Regions from separate parts of the Vagococcus martis genome, predicted to be linked through region 3. Evidence: predicted binding sites of a transcription regulator. Region 3 holds the regulator's gene; each other region holds the start of a gene.
What was found. Region 3 encodes CtsR, which represses protease genes until heat stress. Its sites were predicted from a motif close to TTGGTCAAAAAAGGTCAAANA; they were not measured.
Positions count from the first base shown of each region.

Region 1: the regulator CtsR is predicted to act here: its motif matches at 1,489-1,509, upstream of BW731_RS02595 (ATP-dependent Clp protease ATP-binding subunit).
Region 2: the regulator CtsR is predicted to act here: its motif matches at 1,952-1,972, upstream of clpB (ATP-dependent chaperone ClpB).
Region 4: the regulator CtsR is predicted to act here: its motif matches at 2,080-2,100, upstream of clpP (ATP-dependent Clp endopeptidase proteolytic subunit ClpP).

Region 1 is NZ_MVAB01000001.1:525,426-530,833, reverse strand. It holds gene BW731_RS02595 (ATP-dependent Clp protease ATP-binding subunit) at 1-1,451, opposite strand, end outside; gene BW731_RS02590 (phosphocarrier protein HPr) at 1,886-2,152, shown strand; gene ptsP (phosphoenolpyruvate--protein phosphotransferase) at 2,152-3,873, shown strand; gene BW731_RS02580 (glycosyltransferase family 4 protein) at 4,044-5,072, shown strand; gene BW731_RS02575 (glycosyltransferase family 4 protein) at 5,073-5,408, shown strand, end outside.
Region 2 is NZ_MVAB01000001.1:2,356,032-2,361,439, forward strand. It holds gene BW731_RS11430 (Nif3-like dinuclear metal center hexameric protein) at 1-565, shown strand, start outside; gene pepT (peptidase T) at 579-1,814, shown strand; gene clpB (ATP-dependent chaperone ClpB) at 2,017-4,614, shown strand; gene BW731_RS11445 (DUF5052 family protein) at 4,675-5,277, shown strand; gene BW731_RS11450 (threonine/serine exporter family protein) at 5,373-5,408, shown strand, end outside.
Region 3 is NZ_MVAB01000001.1:1,319,014-1,324,421, reverse strand. It holds gene BW731_RS06495 (ATP-dependent Clp protease ATP-binding subunit) at 1-1,788, opposite strand, end outside; gene BW731_RS06490 (CtsR family transcriptional regulator) at 1,785-2,264, opposite strand; partial or broken gene BW731_RS13070 (transposase) at 2,527-2,649, opposite strand; gene BW731_RS06485 (transposase) at 2,708-3,295, opposite strand; tRNA gene BW731_RS06480 (tRNA-Leu) at 3,403-3,486, opposite strand; tRNA gene BW731_RS06475 (tRNA-Cys) at 3,495-3,565, opposite strand; tRNA gene BW731_RS06470 (tRNA-Gln) at 3,576-3,647, opposite strand; tRNA gene BW731_RS06465 (tRNA-His) at 3,658-3,730, opposite strand; tRNA gene BW731_RS06460 (tRNA-Trp) at 3,742-3,812, opposite strand; tRNA gene BW731_RS06455 (tRNA-Tyr) at 3,820-3,900, opposite strand; tRNA gene BW731_RS06450 (tRNA-Phe) at 3,904-3,976, opposite strand; tRNA gene BW731_RS06445 (tRNA-Asp) at 3,982-4,054, opposite strand; tRNA gene BW731_RS06440 (tRNA-Glu) at 4,083-4,154, opposite strand; tRNA gene BW731_RS06435 (tRNA-Ser) at 4,177-4,266, opposite strand; tRNA gene BW731_RS06430 (tRNA-Asn) at 4,294-4,367, opposite strand; rRNA gene rrf (5S ribosomal RNA) at 4,383-4,498, opposite strand; rRNA gene BW731_RS06420 (23S ribosomal RNA) at 4,577-5,408, opposite strand, start outside.
Region 4 is NZ_MVAB01000001.1:2,161,611-2,167,018, reverse strand. It holds gene BW731_RS10575 (sugar-binding transcriptional regulator) at 1-349, opposite strand, end outside; gene rpoN (RNA polymerase factor sigma-54) at 523-1,866, opposite strand; tRNA gene BW731_RS10565 (tRNA-Arg) at 1,929-2,000, shown strand; gene clpP (ATP-dependent Clp endopeptidase proteolytic subunit ClpP) at 2,179-2,772, shown strand; gene BW731_RS10555 (thioredoxin domain-containing protein) at 2,785-3,297, shown strand; gene BW731_RS10550 (HAMP domain-containing sensor histidine kinase) at 3,359-4,840, opposite strand; gene BW731_RS10545 (response regulator transcription factor) at 4,900-5,408, opposite strand, start outside.

The DNA.
Region 1 (5,408 bases), 790 kb from region 3:
CCAAACAACTCTGTCGCTAGTTGTTTTGCTAGCTCAGTTTTACCAACACCAGTCGGTCCAACAAAAAGAAATGAACCAATCGGACGATTTTTATTTCCTAAACCAATTCGATTTCGTCTAATAGCACGTGATACTTTATCAATGGCATCATCTTGTCCAATGACATGTTTTTTCAAATCACTTGCTAAATGTTTCATTTGTTGTTGCTCTGTTTCTTTTAATTTACCAACCGGAATTCCTGTCATGATTTCCACGGTTTCTTCCATATCGTTTATTGTGACAGTAGGCATACTGTCTTCAGATACTTGATGAATTTTCAAGTCTTCCAATTTTTTGATTTGATCACGGTAATAAGCCGCTTTTTCAAAATCCTCTTCTTCTGAAGCAATTTGTTTGTTAGCTTCAGCTCGTGCAATTCTAGAATTTAGAACTTTTGGATCAATAGAAGGAATGGTTAAATTTTTCTTAGAACCTGTTTCATCTAGTAAGTCGATCGCTTTATCAGGTAAATGTCTGTCTTGTATAAAACGACTAGATAAGTGTACAGCCCCCTCGATGGCTTCATCTGTATATTTTACATGATGGTAGTTTTCATATTTTTCTTGAATACCTTTTAATATATGAATGGTTTCTTCAATGGTAGGTTCATCAACTTTTACAGGTTGTAAACGTCGTTCAAGTGCTGCATCTTTTTCGATGATACGATATTCATTAAATGTTGTTGCTCCAACTAATTGTAATTCACCACGAGCTAAGGCTGGTTTTAAGATATTACCAGCATCCATGGAGCCATCGTTGACTGATCCTGCTCCAACAATTTCATGGATTTCATCAATAAATAAAATGACATTCTTTTGTTCTTTTAGTTCAGTAATCAGTTGTTTCATACGTTCTTCAAACTGGCCTCTAACACCTGTTCCTTGAACAAGTGACACAACATCAAGACGAATGACTTCTTTATTCTCTAATTTTTGCGGGACGTCTCCAGTCACAATACTTAAAGCGAGACCTTCAACTACGGCTGTTTTACCAACACCAGGTTCACCAATAAGTACTGGATTGTTTTTAGTTCGTCTATTTAATATTTCGATTACACGTTTTATTTCAGCATCTCGACCGATGACCGGATCAATTTTTCCATCACGAGCAAGTTGTGTTAGGTTTTCCCCGTATTCTACAAGGATAGAAGAATTTCCACCACCACCTTGTTGAGCTTGCATAGTTGGTTGTTGTGGTTGTTTCATTGATTGTTGGGCTAACTGTTTGAAAAAATCATTTAATTGACCAAAACCATAAGGATCTTGAGCAAATTTTTCTCGATTCATTTGATCTTCTTGAGATTTTAAGTCACGATAACATTGTTGGCATAAATCTATTTGTTGTTTCTCTCCATTAACTGATGCGTGTAAGTGAATTGTCGCATCATTCTTTTTACAGTTTTTACATATCATAGGCAAATCCTCCTCTAATCAAATGATTTACCAAAACAGTTTGACCTGTTTTGACCTTATGATTATTATATAATTTTTGAATATAAGAAGCAAAAATTATGCTCTTTTTATTGATTGAAAAGTCGTAACATTCGTTGAAAATCACTTGTAACAAAAAACGTTTTTTTAACATAAAGTTTGAAATTGCGATTTAGTACACAAAAAATGGAATATATCAAAATAATTATGAATTAAATTCGAATTATTTTCTGAAATGGAGATGAAAAGTTTATAAAAGCTTTTTAAAGTTCTATAGAGAACATGGGAAAAAAGTTGTAAGTAATAGAAAAACATGGTATTCTTTATCATTGAAAGGGTTATTTTTTTAGGACAATTTTTGTTTAAATAAATAATCCATCATAAAAATTTTTCACATGACAAAGGAGAAGATAATTATGGAAAAAAAAGAATTTCACGTAGTAGCAGATACAGGTATTCACGCTAGACCAGCAACTTTATTGGTGCAAACAGCTAGCAAATTTAGTTCAGATGTTAACTTAGAATATAAAGGTAAATCTGTAAACTTAAAATCAATCATGGGTGTCATGTCTTTAGGTGTTGGCCAAGGTGCTGATGTTACAATTACAGCTGAAGGTGCTGACGAAGCAGACGCAATCGCAGCTATCGAAGAAACAATGAAAAAAGAAGGGCTATCTGAATAATGACTAAACAATTGAAAGGTATTGCAGTTAGTGATGGTATCGCAGTTGCTAAAGCATATCTTTTAGTTGAGCCGGATTTATCATTTGAAAAACGTTCAGTTGAAAACGTTGAAGCCGAAGCAGCACGTCTTTCAGATGCTCTTAGTCAATCAACTAAAGATTTGCAAGCAATCAGAGACAAAGCGGTGAAAACTTTAGGTGAAGAAGAAGCACAAGTTTTTGATGCTCACTTAATGGTTTTATCTGACCCTGAATTAATCAGTGCAATTGAAGGAAATATCAAAGATAACAAAGTTAATGCTGAATCAGCATTAAAAGAAGTTACAGACATGTTTATTGGAATGTTTGAGGCTATGGAAGATAACCCTTACATGCAAGAAAGAGCTGCTGATATTCGTGACGTAACAAAACGTGTTATGAGTCATTTGTTAGGTGTTAAATTACCTGATTTAACAATGATTGACGAAGAAGTCATTATTGTTGCTGAAGATTTAACTCCAAGTGATACAGCACAATTAGATCGTAATTTTGTTCGTGCTTTTGTAACTAATATTGGTGGACGTACATCTCACTCTGCTATCATGGCTCGTTCTTTAGAAATCCCAGCGGTTGTTGGAACAAAAGAAATTACTGAGCATGTTGTAGAAGGTGACGTTTTAGCTGTTGACGGAAGTGAAGGAGACGTTATCGTTAACCCAACTGAAGCACAGGTTGCTGATTTTAAAGCAAAAGAAAAAGCATTCAATGAATTGAAAGCTGAATGGGACAAATTAAAACATGCTAAAACAGTGACAGCTGATGGCAAACATTTAGAATTAGCTGGAAACATCGGAACACCTAAAGATTTAGATGGTGTCTTGAGTCATGGCGGGGAAGCAGTTGGTTTATACCGTACTGAGTTCTTATACATGGATTCACCAGATTTTCCAACTGAAGATGAACAGTTCGAAGCATATAAAGCTGTCTTGGAAGGCATGAATGGTAAACCAGTTGTGGTTCGTACGATGGATATTGGTGGGGATAAAGAACTACCTTATTTGAAATTCCCTGAAGAGATGAACCCATTCCTAGGATACCGTGCTATCCGTATTTGTTTAGCTGAAGATCAAATGTTCCGTACACAATTACGTGCATTGCTACGTGCTTCTGTATATGGAAACTTACGTATTATGTTCCCAATGATCGCAACATTAGCTGAATTTAGAGAAGCTAAAGCGTTGCTTGAAGAAGAAAAAGCTAAATTAATTGCTGAAGGTGTTGAAGTTTCGGAAGATATCCAAGTTGGTATCATGATTGAAATTCCAGCAGCAGCAGTTATTGCTGATCGCTTCGCTAAAGAAGTTGACTTCTTCAGTATTGGAACAAATGACTTGATTCAATACACAATGGCTGCAGACCGTATGAACGAACGCGTGTCTTACTTATATCAACCATATAACCCTGCAATTTTACGTTTAATCAAAAACGTTATTGATTCAGCTCATGCTGAAGGTAAATGGGCTGGTATGTGTGGTGAGATGGCTGGAGATCAAACAGCTGTACCATTATTAGTTGGATTAGGTTTAGATGAATTTTCTATGAGTGCAACAAGTATCTTACGTACACGTAGTTTAATGAGTCGTCTTGATTCTAAGAAAATGGCAGAATTAGCTGAAAAAGCGATCACAGAATGTGATACTGCTGATGAAGTTGTTGCCTTAGTTGAAGAATATACTAAGTAATGTCATCTGAGAACTATAATTTACTGTTTTTAAACAGTAAATTATAGTTTTTTTTATTATTACGTGTTAAGATGTATAAAGATGTATAAATTTCGATATAAAATGAGTCTGTAGTATGATGCATTGTGATATTATTTTACGTATTATAGTAGATATTAGGAGTGGATTTTTTGTTAAGGATAAATATGTTTTCATCAGCTGATAAAGTGAAGGGACAGGGAGTTGGTAGTGCCTATACCGAGTTAGTTAATATGCTCAATAAACATTTTTCAACTGAATTTGATATTTCAATTAATAAATATAGTCAAGCAGATATTTCACACTATCATACTGTAGATCCACAATTTTATCTGTCTACTTTTCATAAAAAGAAACGTGGAATAACGATTGGGTATGTTCATTTTTTACCAGAAACATTGGAAGGTAGTTTAAATCTTTTCTCACCATTTAAAAAAATATTTGATTGGTATTTAATCAGCTTTTATGGGAAAATGGATCAATTAGTTGTTGTTAATCCAACATTTATTCCTAAGTTAGTAGCAGCTGGTTTAAAAGAAGAGCGAATTACTTATATTCCAAATTTTGTTTCAAACAAGAAATTTTATGAAGCAACACCTGAAGAAAAAAAATCTTGGCGAGAAAAATATAAGATAGCTGAGGATCGTCTAGTTATTTTAGGAACAGGTCAAATCCAACAAAGAAAAGGAATTGATGATTTTGTTCAATTAGCTATTGATAATCCAGATGTTCAATTTATTTGGGCGGGAGGCTTTTCTTTTGGAAAAATAACAGATGGATATGATCGCTATAAAAAAATATATGATAATCCGCCTGATAACTTATTATTTACTGGAATTGTAGATAGAGAAGAAATTATGCGATTATATAATTTAGCTGATATTTTCTTACTACCTTCCTATAACGAGTTATTTCCAATGAGTATTTTAGAAGCTTTTAATTGTGGTACACCTGTCATGTTACGAGATTTAGAATTATACCATGCCATTATTGATAACCAATATATTTCAACACAAGATATTGATGACATGAACGATGCCATTGAAATGATAAGAAAAAAACCAGAAATATTAGAAGAATATCAACAGAAATCAAGAAAATCGGCTTTATATTATAGTGAAGAAAATGTTGCGAAAATCTGGTATGACTATTATAAAAAGAATGCTAAGGAGGAGAAATAAGTGAAAATAGGTTTTTTTACGGATACATATTTTCCTCAAGTTAGTGGAGTATCGACTTCAATAAAAACACTTAAAGATGAACTTGAGAAATTAGGGCATGACGTGTATATTTTCACCACAACAGATCCCGATGCAAAAGAAGTAGAATCAAGAATCATACGAATGCCTAGTATTCCGTTTGTTTCATTTAAAGATAGGCGTGTTGTGATAAGGGGAATGTTGTATGCCTATCATATTGCTAAAGAAATCGACTTAGATATTGTTCACACGCATACAGAATTTGGAGTGGGAGTCTTAGGTAAACAAACAGCTAAAGCGTTAAATATTCCTGTCGTT
Region 2 (5,408 bases), 1.0 Mb from region 3:
TCCAGCAATTGGTGTCAATCATGAATTAACCAGTGTTGAAGAAGAAAAAATTGAAGTGATGTTTTTACCGCAACAGTACCCAACAGTGTTGTCAATTATTAATGAGTATCACCCATATGAAGAGCCGATGTTTGATATTTTTCCATTAGAAAATATATCAAAAACATATGGTATCGGTCGTATCGGCACATTAGAGCACTCAATGAGCTTGCTTGATTTTGTCGAAAAAGTGAAGAAGACATTTGGCTTAAATGCCATTCGTTTAACGACTGATACAAAAGATAAACAAGTAAAAACAGTGGCTATTTGTGGTGGTAGTGGTGAGAAGTTTTATAAAGACGCCCTTAAAAAAGGTGCGGATGTCTATATTACCGGAGATGTGTATTATCATACGGCTCATGATATGATAGAAGAAGGGTTATCAGTGATTGACCCAGGACATTATATTGAGTCTGTTTGTAAAAAGTACTATGTCGAATTATTTAATCAATGGAAACAACAAAATGATTGGGATGTCACGTTTATCGAAAGTGACGTGAATACTAATCCATTTGAAATAATATAAGGGAGTGTCAATTATGTATACAAATTTAGTACCAAGATTTATCAAGTATGTTAAGACAGAAACAAGATCGGACGCAACAAGCAAGACAACACCATCAACACCAACTCAAATTGCATTTGCCAAAGAGTTGAAAAAAGAATTAGAAGAGATTGGGATGTCAGATGTATGCCATAACGAAGAAAATGGGTTTGTGATTGCCACTTTACCAAGCAATACGGATAAAGACGTGCGTAGCATTGGATTTATCGCGCATATGGATACAGCTGATTTTAACGCAGTTGGTGTGAACCCACAATTTGTAGAAAATTATGATGGTCAAAGTGATATTCCTTTAGACAAAGAAGGCAAGTTTAAATTAACCGTTAAAGATTTCCCTAACTTAGCTAACTACAAAGGTCAAACATTGATTACAACGGATGGTTCAACTCTTTTAGGTGCTGATGATAAATCAGGGATTGCTGAAATTATGACTGCTATGGAATATTTAGTGAATCATCCAGAAATTAAACACGGTAAAATCATGGTAGCGTTTGGTCCAGACGAAGAAATCGGTGTTGGAGCAGATAAATTTAATGTCGATGAATTCCCAGTAGACTTTGCTTATACGATGGATGGTGGTCCAGTTGGTGAATTACAATTTGAAACATTTAGTGCTGCTCAAGCCGAAATTTCAATTGAAGGTAAAAACGTTCACCCAGGTACAGCGAAAAATACCATGATTAATGCGTTACAAGTAGCCATTGACTTACATAACAAATTGCCACAAGATGAAGTCCCTGAAAAAACAGATGGTTATGAAGGATTCTTCCATTTATTACAATTAGATGGAGTGCCTGATGAAGCAACGATGACTTACATTATTCGTGATCATGATCGTGAAAAATTTGAAGCACGTAAAGAGTTAATTGAATCCATCGTAAAAGAATTTAACGATAACTTCGGTCAAGAACGTGTGTCATTATACTTATTTGATCAATATTACAATATGCGCGAAGTCATCGAAAAAGATATGAGTATCATTGATTTAGTAGATGAAGCAATGCGTAACTTAGATATTGAACCAAATAAAGCACCCGTACGTGGTGGAACAGACGGTTCTAAGATTTCTTACATGGGATTACCTACGCCAAATATTTTTGCTGGTGGGGAAAACATGCATGGACGTTTTGAATATGTGGCAGTTGAAAGCATGGAAAAAGCGACTAGCTTAATCGTAGAAATTGTTAAACTTAATGAAGAAAAAGCATAAATAGTTTGAAGACTCGGTGATAATCGAGTCTTTTTTATGTCTTTTGGTGGAAACTGTCGTTTTAAAAACCTAAAAAGTGTCGTTTCAATCACTTATATTTATTAGAATAAACTTATCAGTTTGACATTGAGTCTTTTTGTTTGACCTATTTTGACCTATGGTGTAAAATATATCTTGTAGTTAAGAATAAGGGGGTAATGATATGAATATAGAAAAAATGACTACGACATTGCAACAAGCAATCGCAGAAGCACAACAAGTTGCAATCACTCGAAAAAATCAAGAGATTGATATCGTCCACTTATGGAAAATATTTTTACAACCCAATCATTTTGCTAGAAATCTTTATGCAGGTATCGGTTTAGATGTCGATGCATTTGAAAGAGAAGTAGATAATGAATTAGATAAATTACCAACCGTTAGTGGAAATGTACAATATGGACAAAATTTAAGTCAAAACTTATTTAACTTATTACAAGAAGCAGATAAAATTAGAGAAACATTTAATGATGACTATTTGTCAACTGAAGTAGTGGTTTTAGCCTTAATGAAATTGAAAAATTTCAGTTTAACCCGTTTCTTAATGGCTCAAAAAGTCACAGAGGCTGAATTGACAGAACGTATTAAAGATTTGAGAGGAGGAGAACGTGTGACTAGTCAAAATCAAGAAGAACAATATGAAGCACTAGAAAAATACGGAACAAACCTTAATGAAGCAGTAAAATCTGGGAAACAAGACCCAATCATTGGGCGTGACGAAGAAATTCGTGATGTGATTCGTATTTTATCACGTAAAACAAAAAATAATCCAGTATTAATCGGTGAACCTGGTGTTGGTAAAACAGCCATCATCGAAGGATTAGCACAACGTATCGTGAAAAAAGACGTTCCTGAAAACTTAAAAAATAAAACCATCATCTCATTAGATATGGGATCATTGATTGCTGGGGCTAAATTCAGAGGTGAATTTGAAGAGCGTCTAAAAGCAGTCTTAAAAGAAGTCAAAAATAGCGATGGCGAAATTATTTTGTTCATCGATGAAATTCATACAATAGTAGGTGCGGGTAAAACAGAAGGTAGTATGGATGCCGGAAACTTACTTAAACCTATGCTTGCTCGTGGTGAGTTACATTGTATTGGGGCAACAACACTTGATGAGTACCGTGAATACATGGAAACCGACAAAGCCTTAGAAAGACGTTTCCAAAAAGTATTAGTGAAAGAACCAACTGTAGAAGACACTATTAGTATTCTACGTGGATTGAAAGAACGTTTTGAAATTCATCATGGGGTAAACATTCATGATAATGCGTTAGTCGCAGCAAGTACATTGTCTAACCGTTACATCACTGATCGTTACTTACCTGATAAAGCGATTGATTTAGTCGATGAAGCATGTGCGACTATTCGTGTGGAAATGAATTCTATGCCAACTGAATTAGACCAAGTAACCAGACGTTTAATGCAGTTAGAAATCGAAGAAGCGGCTCTTAAAAAAGAAGATGACGACGCAAGTAAAAAACGTTTAGATATTCTTCAAGGTGAATTGGCAGAATTAAGAGAAGAAGCCAATACACTAAAAATGCAATGGGAAACAGAAAAAGAAGAATTAAACAAAGTAAACGAAAAACGTTCTGAGTTAGATCAAGCTAGAACACAACTTGAAAACGCAGAAAGCAACTATGACTTAGAAGAAGCTGCTGTGTTACGTCATGGTACTATTCCAAAACTTGAAAAAGAGTTAAAAGACTTGGAAGAAAAAGAAAAACATGATGGCCGTATGGTACAAGAAGTTGTTACTGATAAAGAAATCGCCGTCGTAGTTGGTCGCTTGACAGGTATTCCAGTGAAACGACTTGAAGAAGGCGAAAGAGAAAAAATCTTACGCTTAAATGAAACACTACATAAACGTGTGATTGGTCAAGATGAAGCCGTTGATGCGGTATCTGACGCAGTGATTCGTTCTCGTGCTGGATTACAAGATCCTAATCGTCCACTTGGCTCATTCCTATTCTTAGGACCTACTGGTGTGGGTAAAACAGAATTAGCTAAATCATTAGCTGAAAACTTGTTTGATTCTGAAGACCATATGGTGCGTTTGGATATGAGTGAGTACATGGAAAAACATAGCGTGTCTCGTTTAGTCGGAGCTCCTCCTGGCTATGTTGGTTACGAAGAAGGCGGCCAATTAACAGAGGCAGTAAGAAGAAGTCCATACACTATTGTTTTACTTGATGAAATTGAAAAAGCTCATCCAGATGTGTTTAACATTTTACTTCAAGTATTGGATGATGGCCGTTTGACTGACTCTAAAGGTCGTGTGGTTGACTTTAAAAACACTGTGTTAATCATGACAAGTAATATTGGGTCACAATTATTGCTTGATGGCGTAGATGAAGAAGGAAACGTATCAGAAAGTGCTAAAGAAGGCGTTCTTGAAATGTTACGTGGACACTTCAAACCAGAATTCTTAAACCGTATTGATGATACTATCTTGTTTAGTCCACTTAGTCTAGACAATGTTAAAGACATTATTGTTAAAATGACTGAAAGCTTAACAAGACGTTTAGCTCATCAAGATATTCAATTAACAATCTCTGATGAAGCGAAAACTTGGATTGCCGAACAAGCATATGATCCAATCTATGGTGCTCGTCCAATTAAACGTTTCTTAACGAAAGAAGTAGAAACACCTTTAGCTAAAGAAATCGTGGCAGGAAAAGTTGGACCAAAAACAGATGTGATGATTGAAATCGTTGATGGTAAACTAACATTTACTGCATTAAAAACAGAAGAGTAGTATAATATAAAGCAAAGATGCTAAGGTGTCTTTGCTTTTTTTAGTTTTAGGAGGAACGAGATGAAAAAGAAGAAACAGTTAATGGTCGCAGGCTTACTTAGTGTCATGGTGATTGTGTTATCTGGCTGCCAAGATATTATGAATTCATTTAAACAGTTTGAACAAAGTTTTAAGGGGTTAGAAATGACAGTGAGAACGTATGACGAGCAAAGTCAAGTCATGGATAAAGTACAAGGTAAATCAGTGAAGATTGAAAGAGATGATACCTTTGATACTGATGAAGACAGCAAAGACTCAAGTGTCATTCAAATCACTGTCGGACGTAATGAAATGCATCATGTTGGCTCATCAATGATTATCGAAGAAAAAGGCTTGACTAATATTTTTGATGAGTATGCTGACAAAGTGGATATCAATGACACAAAAAGAAGTGTGCCTATGATTAATTCAATGGTCAATGATTTTAGCAATTCATTTAAAGGAAAAGATAAAGTTATCTTAATCCGTAGTCAAAATGGAACACCATTAGCTACTTATGCTGGTAACAAAGTATCGATGTATTCAACAGATGTGCCAAAGAGTACGGGGATTTTAATTGACGGAAAATATTTGTTTATTTACCGATGTGACTACACAATTTATGATAAGGCACTGATTGATTAATAAAAGTTTGTTAAAGAAAGAAGTGATGAGGTTGTCTTCTTTCTTTTTTGGTATAAAATGTTCAAAAAAGATACTTAAAAAGGTGGTGTTTTTTGATGGATAAAGATGTTTCGATGATTAATACAGAAACT
Region 3 (5,408 bases):
TGAGCCGACTAAACGGCTTGTACTATGTTTTTCCATAAACTCAGACATATCCACTCGAATCAGGGCATCTTCTGAACCAAACATCACTTCAGCAATTGTTTTAGCTAGTTCTGTTTTCCCAACACCTGTTGGCCCTAAAAACATAAATGACCCAATTGGACGATTAGGACTCTTCAATCCACTTCTCGCACGTCGAATGGCACGTGAGACAGATTCTACAGCCTCTTCTTGACCGACAACACGTTCATGCATGACCTTTTCCAAATCAAGTAATCGTTCACTCTCTTTTTTCTCTAACTGTGTTAAAGGAATACCAGTCCATTGAGAAATGACAGATTCGATATCTTCTTCGGTCACTTTTTGTATATAACCGGCTGATTCTTTTTCTTGTTTTTCAACTAATTTTGCTAATTTTTTTAAGGCTTTCTTTTCTATCTCTCGAATTTCAACCACTTCGGCAAAATTTTGTGAGATAATTGCTTCTTCTTTTTGCTTATAAATATCAGCTAATACCTGTTGCTGTTTCACTATTGGAGATGGTTTTTCCGCCTGATTCAAACGCACTTTAGCAGCTGCTTCATCTATTAAATCAATAGCTTTATCAGGAAGTTGACGGTCATTTATGTAACGAATAGATAGTTTTACAGCTGCTTCAATAGCTTCTTCTGTAATCGCTACTTGATGATGCTCTTCATATTGTGCTTTTAACCCTGATAAAATATCAATTGTTTCTTCTTCATTTGGTTCATCCACTAAAATTTTAGCAAAACGTCTTTCTAATGCAGGATCTTTTTCAATATATTTTTGATATTCATCTAATGTTGTAGCCCCTATTGTTTGTAATTCACCACGAGCAAGAGCTGGTTTTAAAATATTAGACGCATCAATCGCACCTTCCGCTCCACCAGCGCCAATCAATGTATGTAATTCATCAATAAACAAAATAACTTCGCCGTCATGATAAATTTCATCCACTAATTTTTTCATACGATCTTCAAATTCACCACGATATTTTGTTCCTGCAACTACTGCTCCCATATCAAGCATCATCACTCGTTTATTTCGCATATCTTTTGGAACATTTGCCGCAACAATGCGTTGTGCTAATCCTTCAGCAATTGCCGTTTTACCTACACCTGGGTCTCCAACTAAAACCGGGTTATTTTTGGTACGACGACTCAATATTTGGATCAGTCTTTCCACTTCGGTATCTCGGCCAACTAACGGATCCAATCGTTTTTCTCTAGCACTTTGAGTTAAATCTCTAGCGAGTGATTCCAGCGTTGGTGTTCCTTCATTTGTTAGTGATTTTGCTGATTTTCGAGATTTTCCATTCTTACTATTTTCATTAATACCAACTCTTTTTAAAATATCTTTGCGTAATTTTTTTAAATCTACCGTAAAGTTCTGTAGAATACGTGCTGATAGCAAGGTATCTTCTCTAATTAAAGCAAGTAAAATGTGCTCAGTACCAATACTGGGTGCTCCTAGTCGTTTTGCCTCTTCTCCAGCAAAAGCTAACACATCCTTTGCCCTAGGTGAATATGGTAAAAGCTGACCTTTTTTCGTTTTATAGCTACCATATTGAACAACCTGCTCAATCTCCTCAAATATAACTTCTTCATCTATATTTAATTTTCTAATTGCTTTACCCCCAACTCCTCTTGGCTCTTTAACTAATCCTAATAAGAGATCCTCTGTTCCCACAGTATCATGCTTAAAATATCTAGCACTTTCTTGTGCCAATTCCAGAACATCATTTGCACGTTTCGTAAATAATTCGCTCATCTAAGTTCCTCTCTTTCTTTATATGTTAAACGCTCTATAATAGCAATCATCATATTAGATCTTAACAGTCTTTCTTCAGAAGAACGGCTAATCCCATTTAATTTAAAGGCTGCTTGCAACAAATGCCTTTCACGTAACGTAATAATATCATTATCATGTAGTTCATTTAAAATAGCAAATGCCTCACTTTCTGTCAAACCATTACTAATCATCTCAGGTATTTCTTCACACAATTTAGTTTTATATTGAATTAATTTCACCTTAACAATTCGAATATAACCACCACCGCCACGCTTACTTTCTACTCTATATCCTTTTGGAATCGTGAATCTCGTATTTATCACGTAATTGATTTGCGAAGGGACGCAATTAAACTGATTAGCAAGTTCCGCTCGTTTAATTTCTATAATATCTTCATTGGCCAACAATTCTTTTAGATGTTCTTCTATAATATCTGACATGTTTTTATTCTCCATTAGATTACCACCCCTTACTATCCAATTGACTTATATTGACCTTTATTATACTAAAAATTTATCGATATTTATAATAATACGATTTATATAAATTCTATTATTCACCAATTTTAAAATTAAGCTAGACAACTAAAAAAATCGACTCTATATCAAATCGTGTTGATGGACAATAATATTGATGAAAAAGTATCAAAAATAAAATAGAATTAATTGAAGTGAGGGAAGAAATTCTCTCGCTTTTTTATTTAACCTGAAAAACTTGATTTTGAATCAAAAAGATACGTCGTTTGAATAGTAGAAAGTTTCGATAGCCATAGGCCACACGTTTAATCACTTTAATTTTATTGTTAATGCCTTCTAAGAAACCATTTGAATAGTAGTATTTAAAGGCATTCATAATTCCTTGGGAGAATTTACCAATAAAAGGAGTTTCCAATAACGCTTTAATCTTCGATACCGCTTTCCTTCCTCTTGATTATGGCGTTTGGAAAGACTGTTTTTAATAGTTGACCGTAACTTGCATTCATGTCCATGACCAAAAATCTTACTTTTAAACGTGATTTTCTGGAATACTTCATAAAGTAAGAAACCAACTTATGTAATCCTTTATCAGGTAAGATATCGATTATTTTTTTAGATGTCGCATCAGCACAAATAAAGCTCATTCCAGCTAAGTCAAAAGCAATTTGGTATTTAAGCTGTTTAGAAATTTGAGAATAGTCATCTACTAGAGAAGTAGAAGCACTGAAAGTTGATCCACAGTTTCTACAAAGGTAACGTGCTCTGTGAAGTTTCAGATAAGTTGGGCGACGTTCAACTTCAGGCAATTGACTAATGGTTTGATACGTTCCATTTTTAACGAATTGATAAAATCCACATTTCTTGCATTGCTTATCCTTATTCACTAATCTTCCTGTAATCATGTTAACTGAGCGGTTGTTTCTCGCTTCGCGAGACAACCAATCCTCATTAAAAATAAGAGAATCATCTAAGAATGCCCCTTTTTCTATGCCTAAAACAAAAAATCGCATTGATAGAATTTAATCTATCAACACGATTTAGTGTACAGCCCCTATTTTGTAACCTATTAAAAATACACCATCACAAAATACGATGGTGTCAACTGTATCAACCGATATACCGGCGGCCGGGGTCGAACCGGCACGCCCGTGAGGGCACTGGATTTTGAGTCCAGCGCGTCTGCCAATTCCGCCACGCCGGCAAAACAAGAGGCGGTAACCGGATTTGAACCGATGATAAAGGTTTTGCAGACCTCTGCCTTACCACTTGGCTATACCGCCTTTAAACAAACTGGGCTAGCTGGATTCGAACCAACGAGTGACGGAGTCAAAGTCCGTTGCCTTACCGCTTGGCTATAGCCCAATAATAAAAAGGCGACTGATGGGAATCGAACCCACGAATGCCGGAGCCACAATCCGGTGCGTTAACCACTTCGCCACAGTCGCCATAATTATAACAGGGGTAGTAGGAATCGAACCCACGCTGACGGTTTTGGAGACCGTAGTTCTACCGCTAAACTATACCCCTTTAAATATGGAGGGGGGCAGATTCGAACTGCCGAACCCGAAGGAGCGGATTTACAGTCCGCCGCGTTTAGCCACTTCGCTACCCCTCCAAATGGCGCAAGACAGAATCGAACTGCCGACACACGGAGCTTCAATCCGTTGCTCTACCAACTGAGCTACTGCGCCAATAACGGTCCCGACGGGAATCGAACCCGCGATCTCCTGCGTGACAGGCAGGCATGTTAACCCCTACACCACGGAACCTATTATGGTTTTATTTCATTAATTGTTATGACCCGTACGGGACTCGAACCCGTGTTACCGCCGTGAAAGGGCGGTGTCTTAACCGCTTGACCAACGGGCCAATATAATAATTTTTTTAGATACGGAGAGTAAGGGATTCGAACCCTTGAGACAGTTATTACCGCCTACATGATTTCCAATCATGCTCCTTCGGCCAACTCGGACAACTCTCCTGAGTTTTCAACCTTACTATAAAAGAACTCCGGCAGTAGGACTCGAACCTACGACATCATGATTAACAGTCATGCGCTACTACCAACTGAGCTATGCCGGATAATAATTAATATAAGTACGGCAACGTCCTACTCTCACAAAGGGAAACCCTTCACTACCCTCGGCGCTAAGAAGCTTAACTTCTGTGTTCGGCATGGTTACAGGTGTATCCTTCTTGCCATCGTCACCGCACTTATATATTATTGAGTAATTGCTCACTCAAAACTGAATGTTAAAGTTATCTATCATCATAATTGTCCACCGCTTATTTTGGTTAAGTCCTCGACCGATTAGTACTAGTCCGCTCCATACATCACTGTACTTCCACTCCTAGCCTATCTACCTGATCATCTTTCAGGGGTCTTACTTCCTTAAAGGAATGGGAAATCTCATCTTGAGGGGGGCTTCACGCTTAGATGCTTTCAGCGTTTATCCCGTCCATACATAGCTACCCAGCAATGCCCTTGGCAGAACAACTGGTACACCAGAGGTATGTCCATCCCGGTCCTCTCGTACTAAGGACAGCTCCTCTCAAATTTCCAACGCCCGCGACGGATAGGGACCGAACTGTCTCACGACGTTCTGAACCCAGCTCGCGTGCCGCTTTAATGGGCGAACAGCCCAACCCTTGGGACCGACTACAGCCCCAGGATGCGACGAGCCGACATCGAGGTGCCAAACCTCCCCGTCGATGTGAACTCTTGGGGGAGATAAGCCTGTTATCCCCAGGGTAGCTTTTATCCGTTGAGCGATGGCCCTTCCATGCGGAACCACCGGATCACTAAGCCCGACTTTCGTCCCTGCTCGAGTTGTAGCTCTCGCAGTCAAGCTCCCTTCTGCCTTTGCACTCTACGAATGATTTCCAACCATTCTGAGGGAACCTTTGGGCGCCTCCGTTACCTTTTGGGAGGCGACCGCCCCAGTCAAACTGTCCATCTGACACTGTCTCCCACCACGATTAGTGGTGCGGGTTAGAATGGTCATAACACAAGGGTAGTATCCCACCAGCGCCTCCATCGAAACTAGCGTTCCGACTTCTACGGCTCCTACCTATCCTGTACATGTGTCACAAACATTCAATATCAAACTACAGTAAAGCTCC
Region 4 (5,408 bases), 840 kb from region 3:
TATCGCCAGGAGTAATTAAACACCTTTCAATATTAAGTTTACTAGCAAGTTTTTTCTCAAGGACACGATTGCCCGTCTGCTCTGCCATGACTATTTCTAAATCACTATAAAGACTTAATCCTTTTTCAGTAAGCGACATTCCAATTTTAGAGACTTCGATTAAACTAAGTTGTTTTAATACCTCTGTTTCACTTCGAAGTATCCGCTCAGTTAAATTTACCTTTTCAGATAATTTTCTGCGTCCAACTGGCTGATTCCAATATATATTTCGCAAAATACGAAACCGTTGTTCAATCACTTGAATCATGTCAGGAGCAATCTGTTCAATAATATCAAAATCATCGCTCATAGATTATACTCCTTAAGTACAGGGACAAATTTAGTCCATGATAGACTTTTTCTGACCCACATGTTGTATTTTGATAGGGTTGATGCAAAATAACTAATGATTTCGTCCAACCCTTACATGCTTATAATAACAAGTCTGACTAAATAATACAAGTCTGACACTCAAGTTTTTGTTTAATAATCAAATCTTTTTCTCTTTGTTGATGATTGTATTCCTAATTCTTCACGATACTTGGCTATTGTACGTCTGGAAATATCAATGTTTTTTTCTTTCAACAGGTCTACTAATTTTTGATCTGAAAGTGGTTTTGCTTTGTTTTCATCCTCTATTAACTCTTTTATTGTTTCTTTTATGTCACTAGTTGCGATCACATCAGAAGAATTTTTTTGCTCTAATCCTGTCGTAAAAAAACTTCTTAACTCAAATATGCCAAATTCTGTCGTTAAATATTTTCCATTTACAGCTCGACTAATCGTTGACTCATGAAGTGATAGGTCGTTTGCGATCTCTTTTAGCTTCATCGGTGTCAGTGGATGACTATCTTTTAGAAAAAAGTTAGATTGTCTTTTAACAATTTCTTTGCCAACTCTTAATATAGTATCTCCTCGTTGTTCAAGAGATTTTTTTAGCCAGTCGTATTCTGCTTTTTTTTCATTTAAATATTTTTCTACCTCTGTGCCACCTTGTCGCAACATTCGTTCAAAGTATTTTGATTGAAAGTTGACTTCTGGCTGTCCTACTTTAGTAGATGAAATAGTAATAGTATCTGTTTCTTTATCTACTTTTACAACTAAATCTGGATAAATCAAACTGTTCTCATCATTACTAAATATTGCTCCGGGATTTGGATGCAACTTTTGAATATAATCAAATATTTCTTGTATTTCTTTTAATGATAGGCCTAATTTTTTTTCAATTCGTTGCCATTTTCTATTTGCTAAATCATCAAAATATTCTTCTAATACTAGGTAAGCTTGATTAGGTGCTTCATCATCTCGCTCTGTTTGCAGCATTAAACACTCTTGTAAATTTCTCGCTCCAACTCCTGCAGGTTCTAACATCTGTATTAACGTCAAAGCATCTAACACTTCAATATAACTGACATGATTTATAGCCATCGCTTCTTCTATAGAAATTGTCAAATAACCATTCGTATCTATGAACTCAATTAGAAATAAACTTATTTTTCTAAGTTGGGTATCTCGATAATTAAGATGAATTTGCTCAATCAAATAATGAAATAGCGATTGCTCGTTTTCTGGTATTTGATTTATCCAATCTGTTTTATCGTTGTCTTGCGACCTATTATAGTGACTGCTTTCTAAATACTGAGTATCCATATCGGAAACGGATACATCAATTAGCGGATTTTCTAACATTTTATCATTTAAGAAAGACAGGAGGTCATCAGTACCAAACTGTAACATCTTAATAGATTGTTGAAGTTGTTGGGTCATAGATAATTTTTGGGTTTGAACCTGAGCTTGACCTTGTCGAAAATTTTGGGTAAACTTCATAACCTTTTCCTCCTTTTCATCTTGCTATTTAAGATATTTTTGGTAAACTAATACAAGTAGATGCGCCCTTAGTGTAGTGGATATCACGCAAGATTCCGGTTCTTGAGACGGGGGTTCGATTCCCTTAGGGCGTGTTACTTTCTTTTAAGAAAAGTATATCATATTTTAGCATAATATTTAGGGGACGAATGTCCTTTTTCTTTACTTTTTAATTTTTTGACCTTTATTGACCTTTTTTACGCTAAATTCTAGGTAGATTAAAAAGAGTATGTTAAAATATGTCTAGTAGCGTTACTATTAGGAGGAATTTATATGAATTTAATACCAACAGTTATCGAACAATCTGCTAGAGGTGAACGTGCTTATGACATTTATTCTCGTTTACTAAAAGATCGTATTATTATGTTAAGCGGACCTATTGATGATAACGTTGCAAATAGTGTTATTGCACAATTATTATTTTTAGATGCCCAAGATCCAGAAAAAGATATTTACCTCTACATTAACTCACCTGGAGGAAGTGTCTCTGCTGGCCTTGCAATTTACGACACAATGAACTTTGTCAAATCTGATATCCAGACCATTGTTTTAGGTATGGCAGCCTCAATGGGAAGTTTTCTACTGTCATCTGGAACAAAAGGGAAACGATTTGCATTACCAAACGCAGAAATCATGATTCATCAACCTCTGGGAGGAGCTCAAGGGCAAGCGACAGAAATCGAAATTGCAGCACGCCATATTTTAAATACGCGTGAGAGATTAAATAAAATCTTAGCTGAAAACACAGGTCAACCACTAGACATCATCGAACAAGATACTGATCGTGATAACTTTATGTCAGCTGAGGAAGCAAAAAAATACGGCTTAATTGATGAAGTAATGGTTAACAGTGCTGCCTTAAAATAAGGAGATGAGTCAATGGGTACAAAAAAAATCGATCCAACAAAAGTAACTAGCTCTGTTGGAATCAAAATTGGTAAAGCTGATGCACCAAATTTATTGTTTGAATTTGTTAATCTACGTTGCCCGTTTTGTAAACAATGGTGGGATGAAAAATTAGATTTAATCTCAAAAGAAGTGAACAGCGAAAATCTGCATTACGTGATTAAACTTTTTAATAAAGATTCTGCTAGTTTATCATTAGGCAATGTGATGCATGAGTACGTGCCAGCAAATGAACAAGCAATTAAAGTTATCACAGATATCTATAATTCACAAAGTCAATGGGGATCTCTCAGCACACAAGAAGAAGTACGAGAATTTGCTGAGGAAACACTTGGGTTAATCAAACAAGATAATCAAAAAATGCTACAAGATATTGTAGAAGAAGCTGCAAACGCCGATGTGCACTTTGTTCCAACTTTAATTGTTGATGATTTTGATTTTGATCAAAAAATATCCAATGACGATTTTCTTTCTTTATTACGATAATTAAAATAAAAAGTATCTATCTTAATCTCGCTTTTAATAGCAGATCTCGATAGATACTTTTTTATTCTGTAACAGTTGGTATTTGTGGATTTTTTTGTTTGACTACATATGGAATAGATAAATAAAATGCCGTACCTAAATTGACGTGACTTTTCACATTAATTGTCCCATTGTAATTTTCAATAAGCTGTTGAGCTATAGATAAACCTAAGCCATTACCACCCGTGTGTCTTGCTCTTGCTTTATCCACTCGGTAAAAGCGGTTAAACACTTTTTCGATTTCCTCTTCAGAAATCCCCTCACCAAAATCTTGAATCATTAAGTCAACATATTGATAAGATTTTGATGCTGAAATAATCACTTCTTTTCTATCTCGTGAATATTTCACTGCATTATCTAATAAAATAATCAGTATTTGTTCAAAGTGATTACGATACATCTTAATTTCAACCGAATTATCTAAATCATCGTCATCTAAATTAAAAACAAATTCAGGGTAAAGCATTTGAAAATTGCTTACAGTTGTTTGGATTGTTTCTTTTGCTAAGCACGTTTCATTTTTATAATGAAACTCAGATTGCTCAGCTCTTGATAAATCAAGCATCTCTTGTACCAAACTTTTCATACGAGTGATTTCTTGTAGTGAGGCACTCAAAGACTCTTCCAATACTTCAGGGTCATCTTTCCCCCAACGATTCAACAGATTCAGATGGCCTTCAATCACAGCTACAGGCGTTCTTAACTCATGTGACACATCTTCAACAAATTGTTGTTGTTGCGTAATAAATCGTTCCATACGTTCAATCATATCATTAAAAGCTTTTGCTAAATCATAAATTTCATCATTTGATTTTGGTACTGGCATTCGAAGACCAGTCTTATGTGCCGTTTCAATATTATTTAGCGTTCTTACCATTTTCCTAAGAGGGCTGGTAAAATAGCTTGATAATAAAAAGCTCACCATCACACTGACTAATAAACCAAATAATCCTATAATTACTAAATTTTGTAATAATTGTTGTCGATATTTATAATAAAAACCTAAATCATAAAAGCCTTGTGCATAACCGATTAACTTCCCCGTTTGATCAGAGTAAACTGGCTTTAGTAAAACCAAACCTGTAACGTATTCATAGGTTCTAATTGTTGTTTCAGATTGAGTCGACTTATCAAAGGGTACATAGCGATTTTTTGTTTCAAAAACTAAATTACCGTCAGTATTATAAACTTTTAAATCCATTTCTGGTCTTGAAAGTTCAGAAATAAAGCTATTTAAATTCATCATAGTAGACTCTAACGTACTGGCTCCGTAATAACTGTCACCAACATATTCACCGGTCGATTCTTTCAGATAAAAAACAGAGCTATTAAAACTTAATGGCTCTGTTCCTCTAGATAATCGGCTAGTTACCTCAGATATTGTCCGATTAAAGGTTAACTCTTCTTGCTGAATCATTAATCTTGAACTAATTTGATACGAAATGACTGCAAACACAGCAAATAAAATTGATATCACTAATGATGTTAGAATGGTCCATTTCAACGTAATTGATTTCCAAGAAAATTTAGCGGGCCAATTAAATTTCCTTTTAAGCTTATTTATCACGATCTCATTACATACCCAGTTCCACGAACAGTTTGGATATAACTATCTTCTCCTGGAACATCAATTTTATTTCTTAAATAACGAATGTAGACATCTACAACATTTGTTTCCACTTCAATTTCATAGCCCCATACTTTATTTAATAGTACATCTCTAGAAAGTACAACATTAACATTTTCCATTAAAATAAGTAATAATTCGTATTCTCTTTTAGTTAGTTCAATGATATCGTCACCTCGGCGAACCACCCTATTTTCTTTTTCAATTGTTAAGTTTCGATAAGATAATGTCGTTTGTTTCGTCACATTTTTATCACCTTCGATATCGATTCGGCGAAGTAATGCTCGCAATCGTGCTAATAACTCTTCTATAGCAAATGGTTTAACAATATAGTCATCTGCTCCGTGATCTAAACCAGATACTCTATCAATGACCGAATCTCTTGCTGTCATCATAATAATAGGCGTATTTTTCACCTGACGAATTCGACGACAGACTTCTAAAC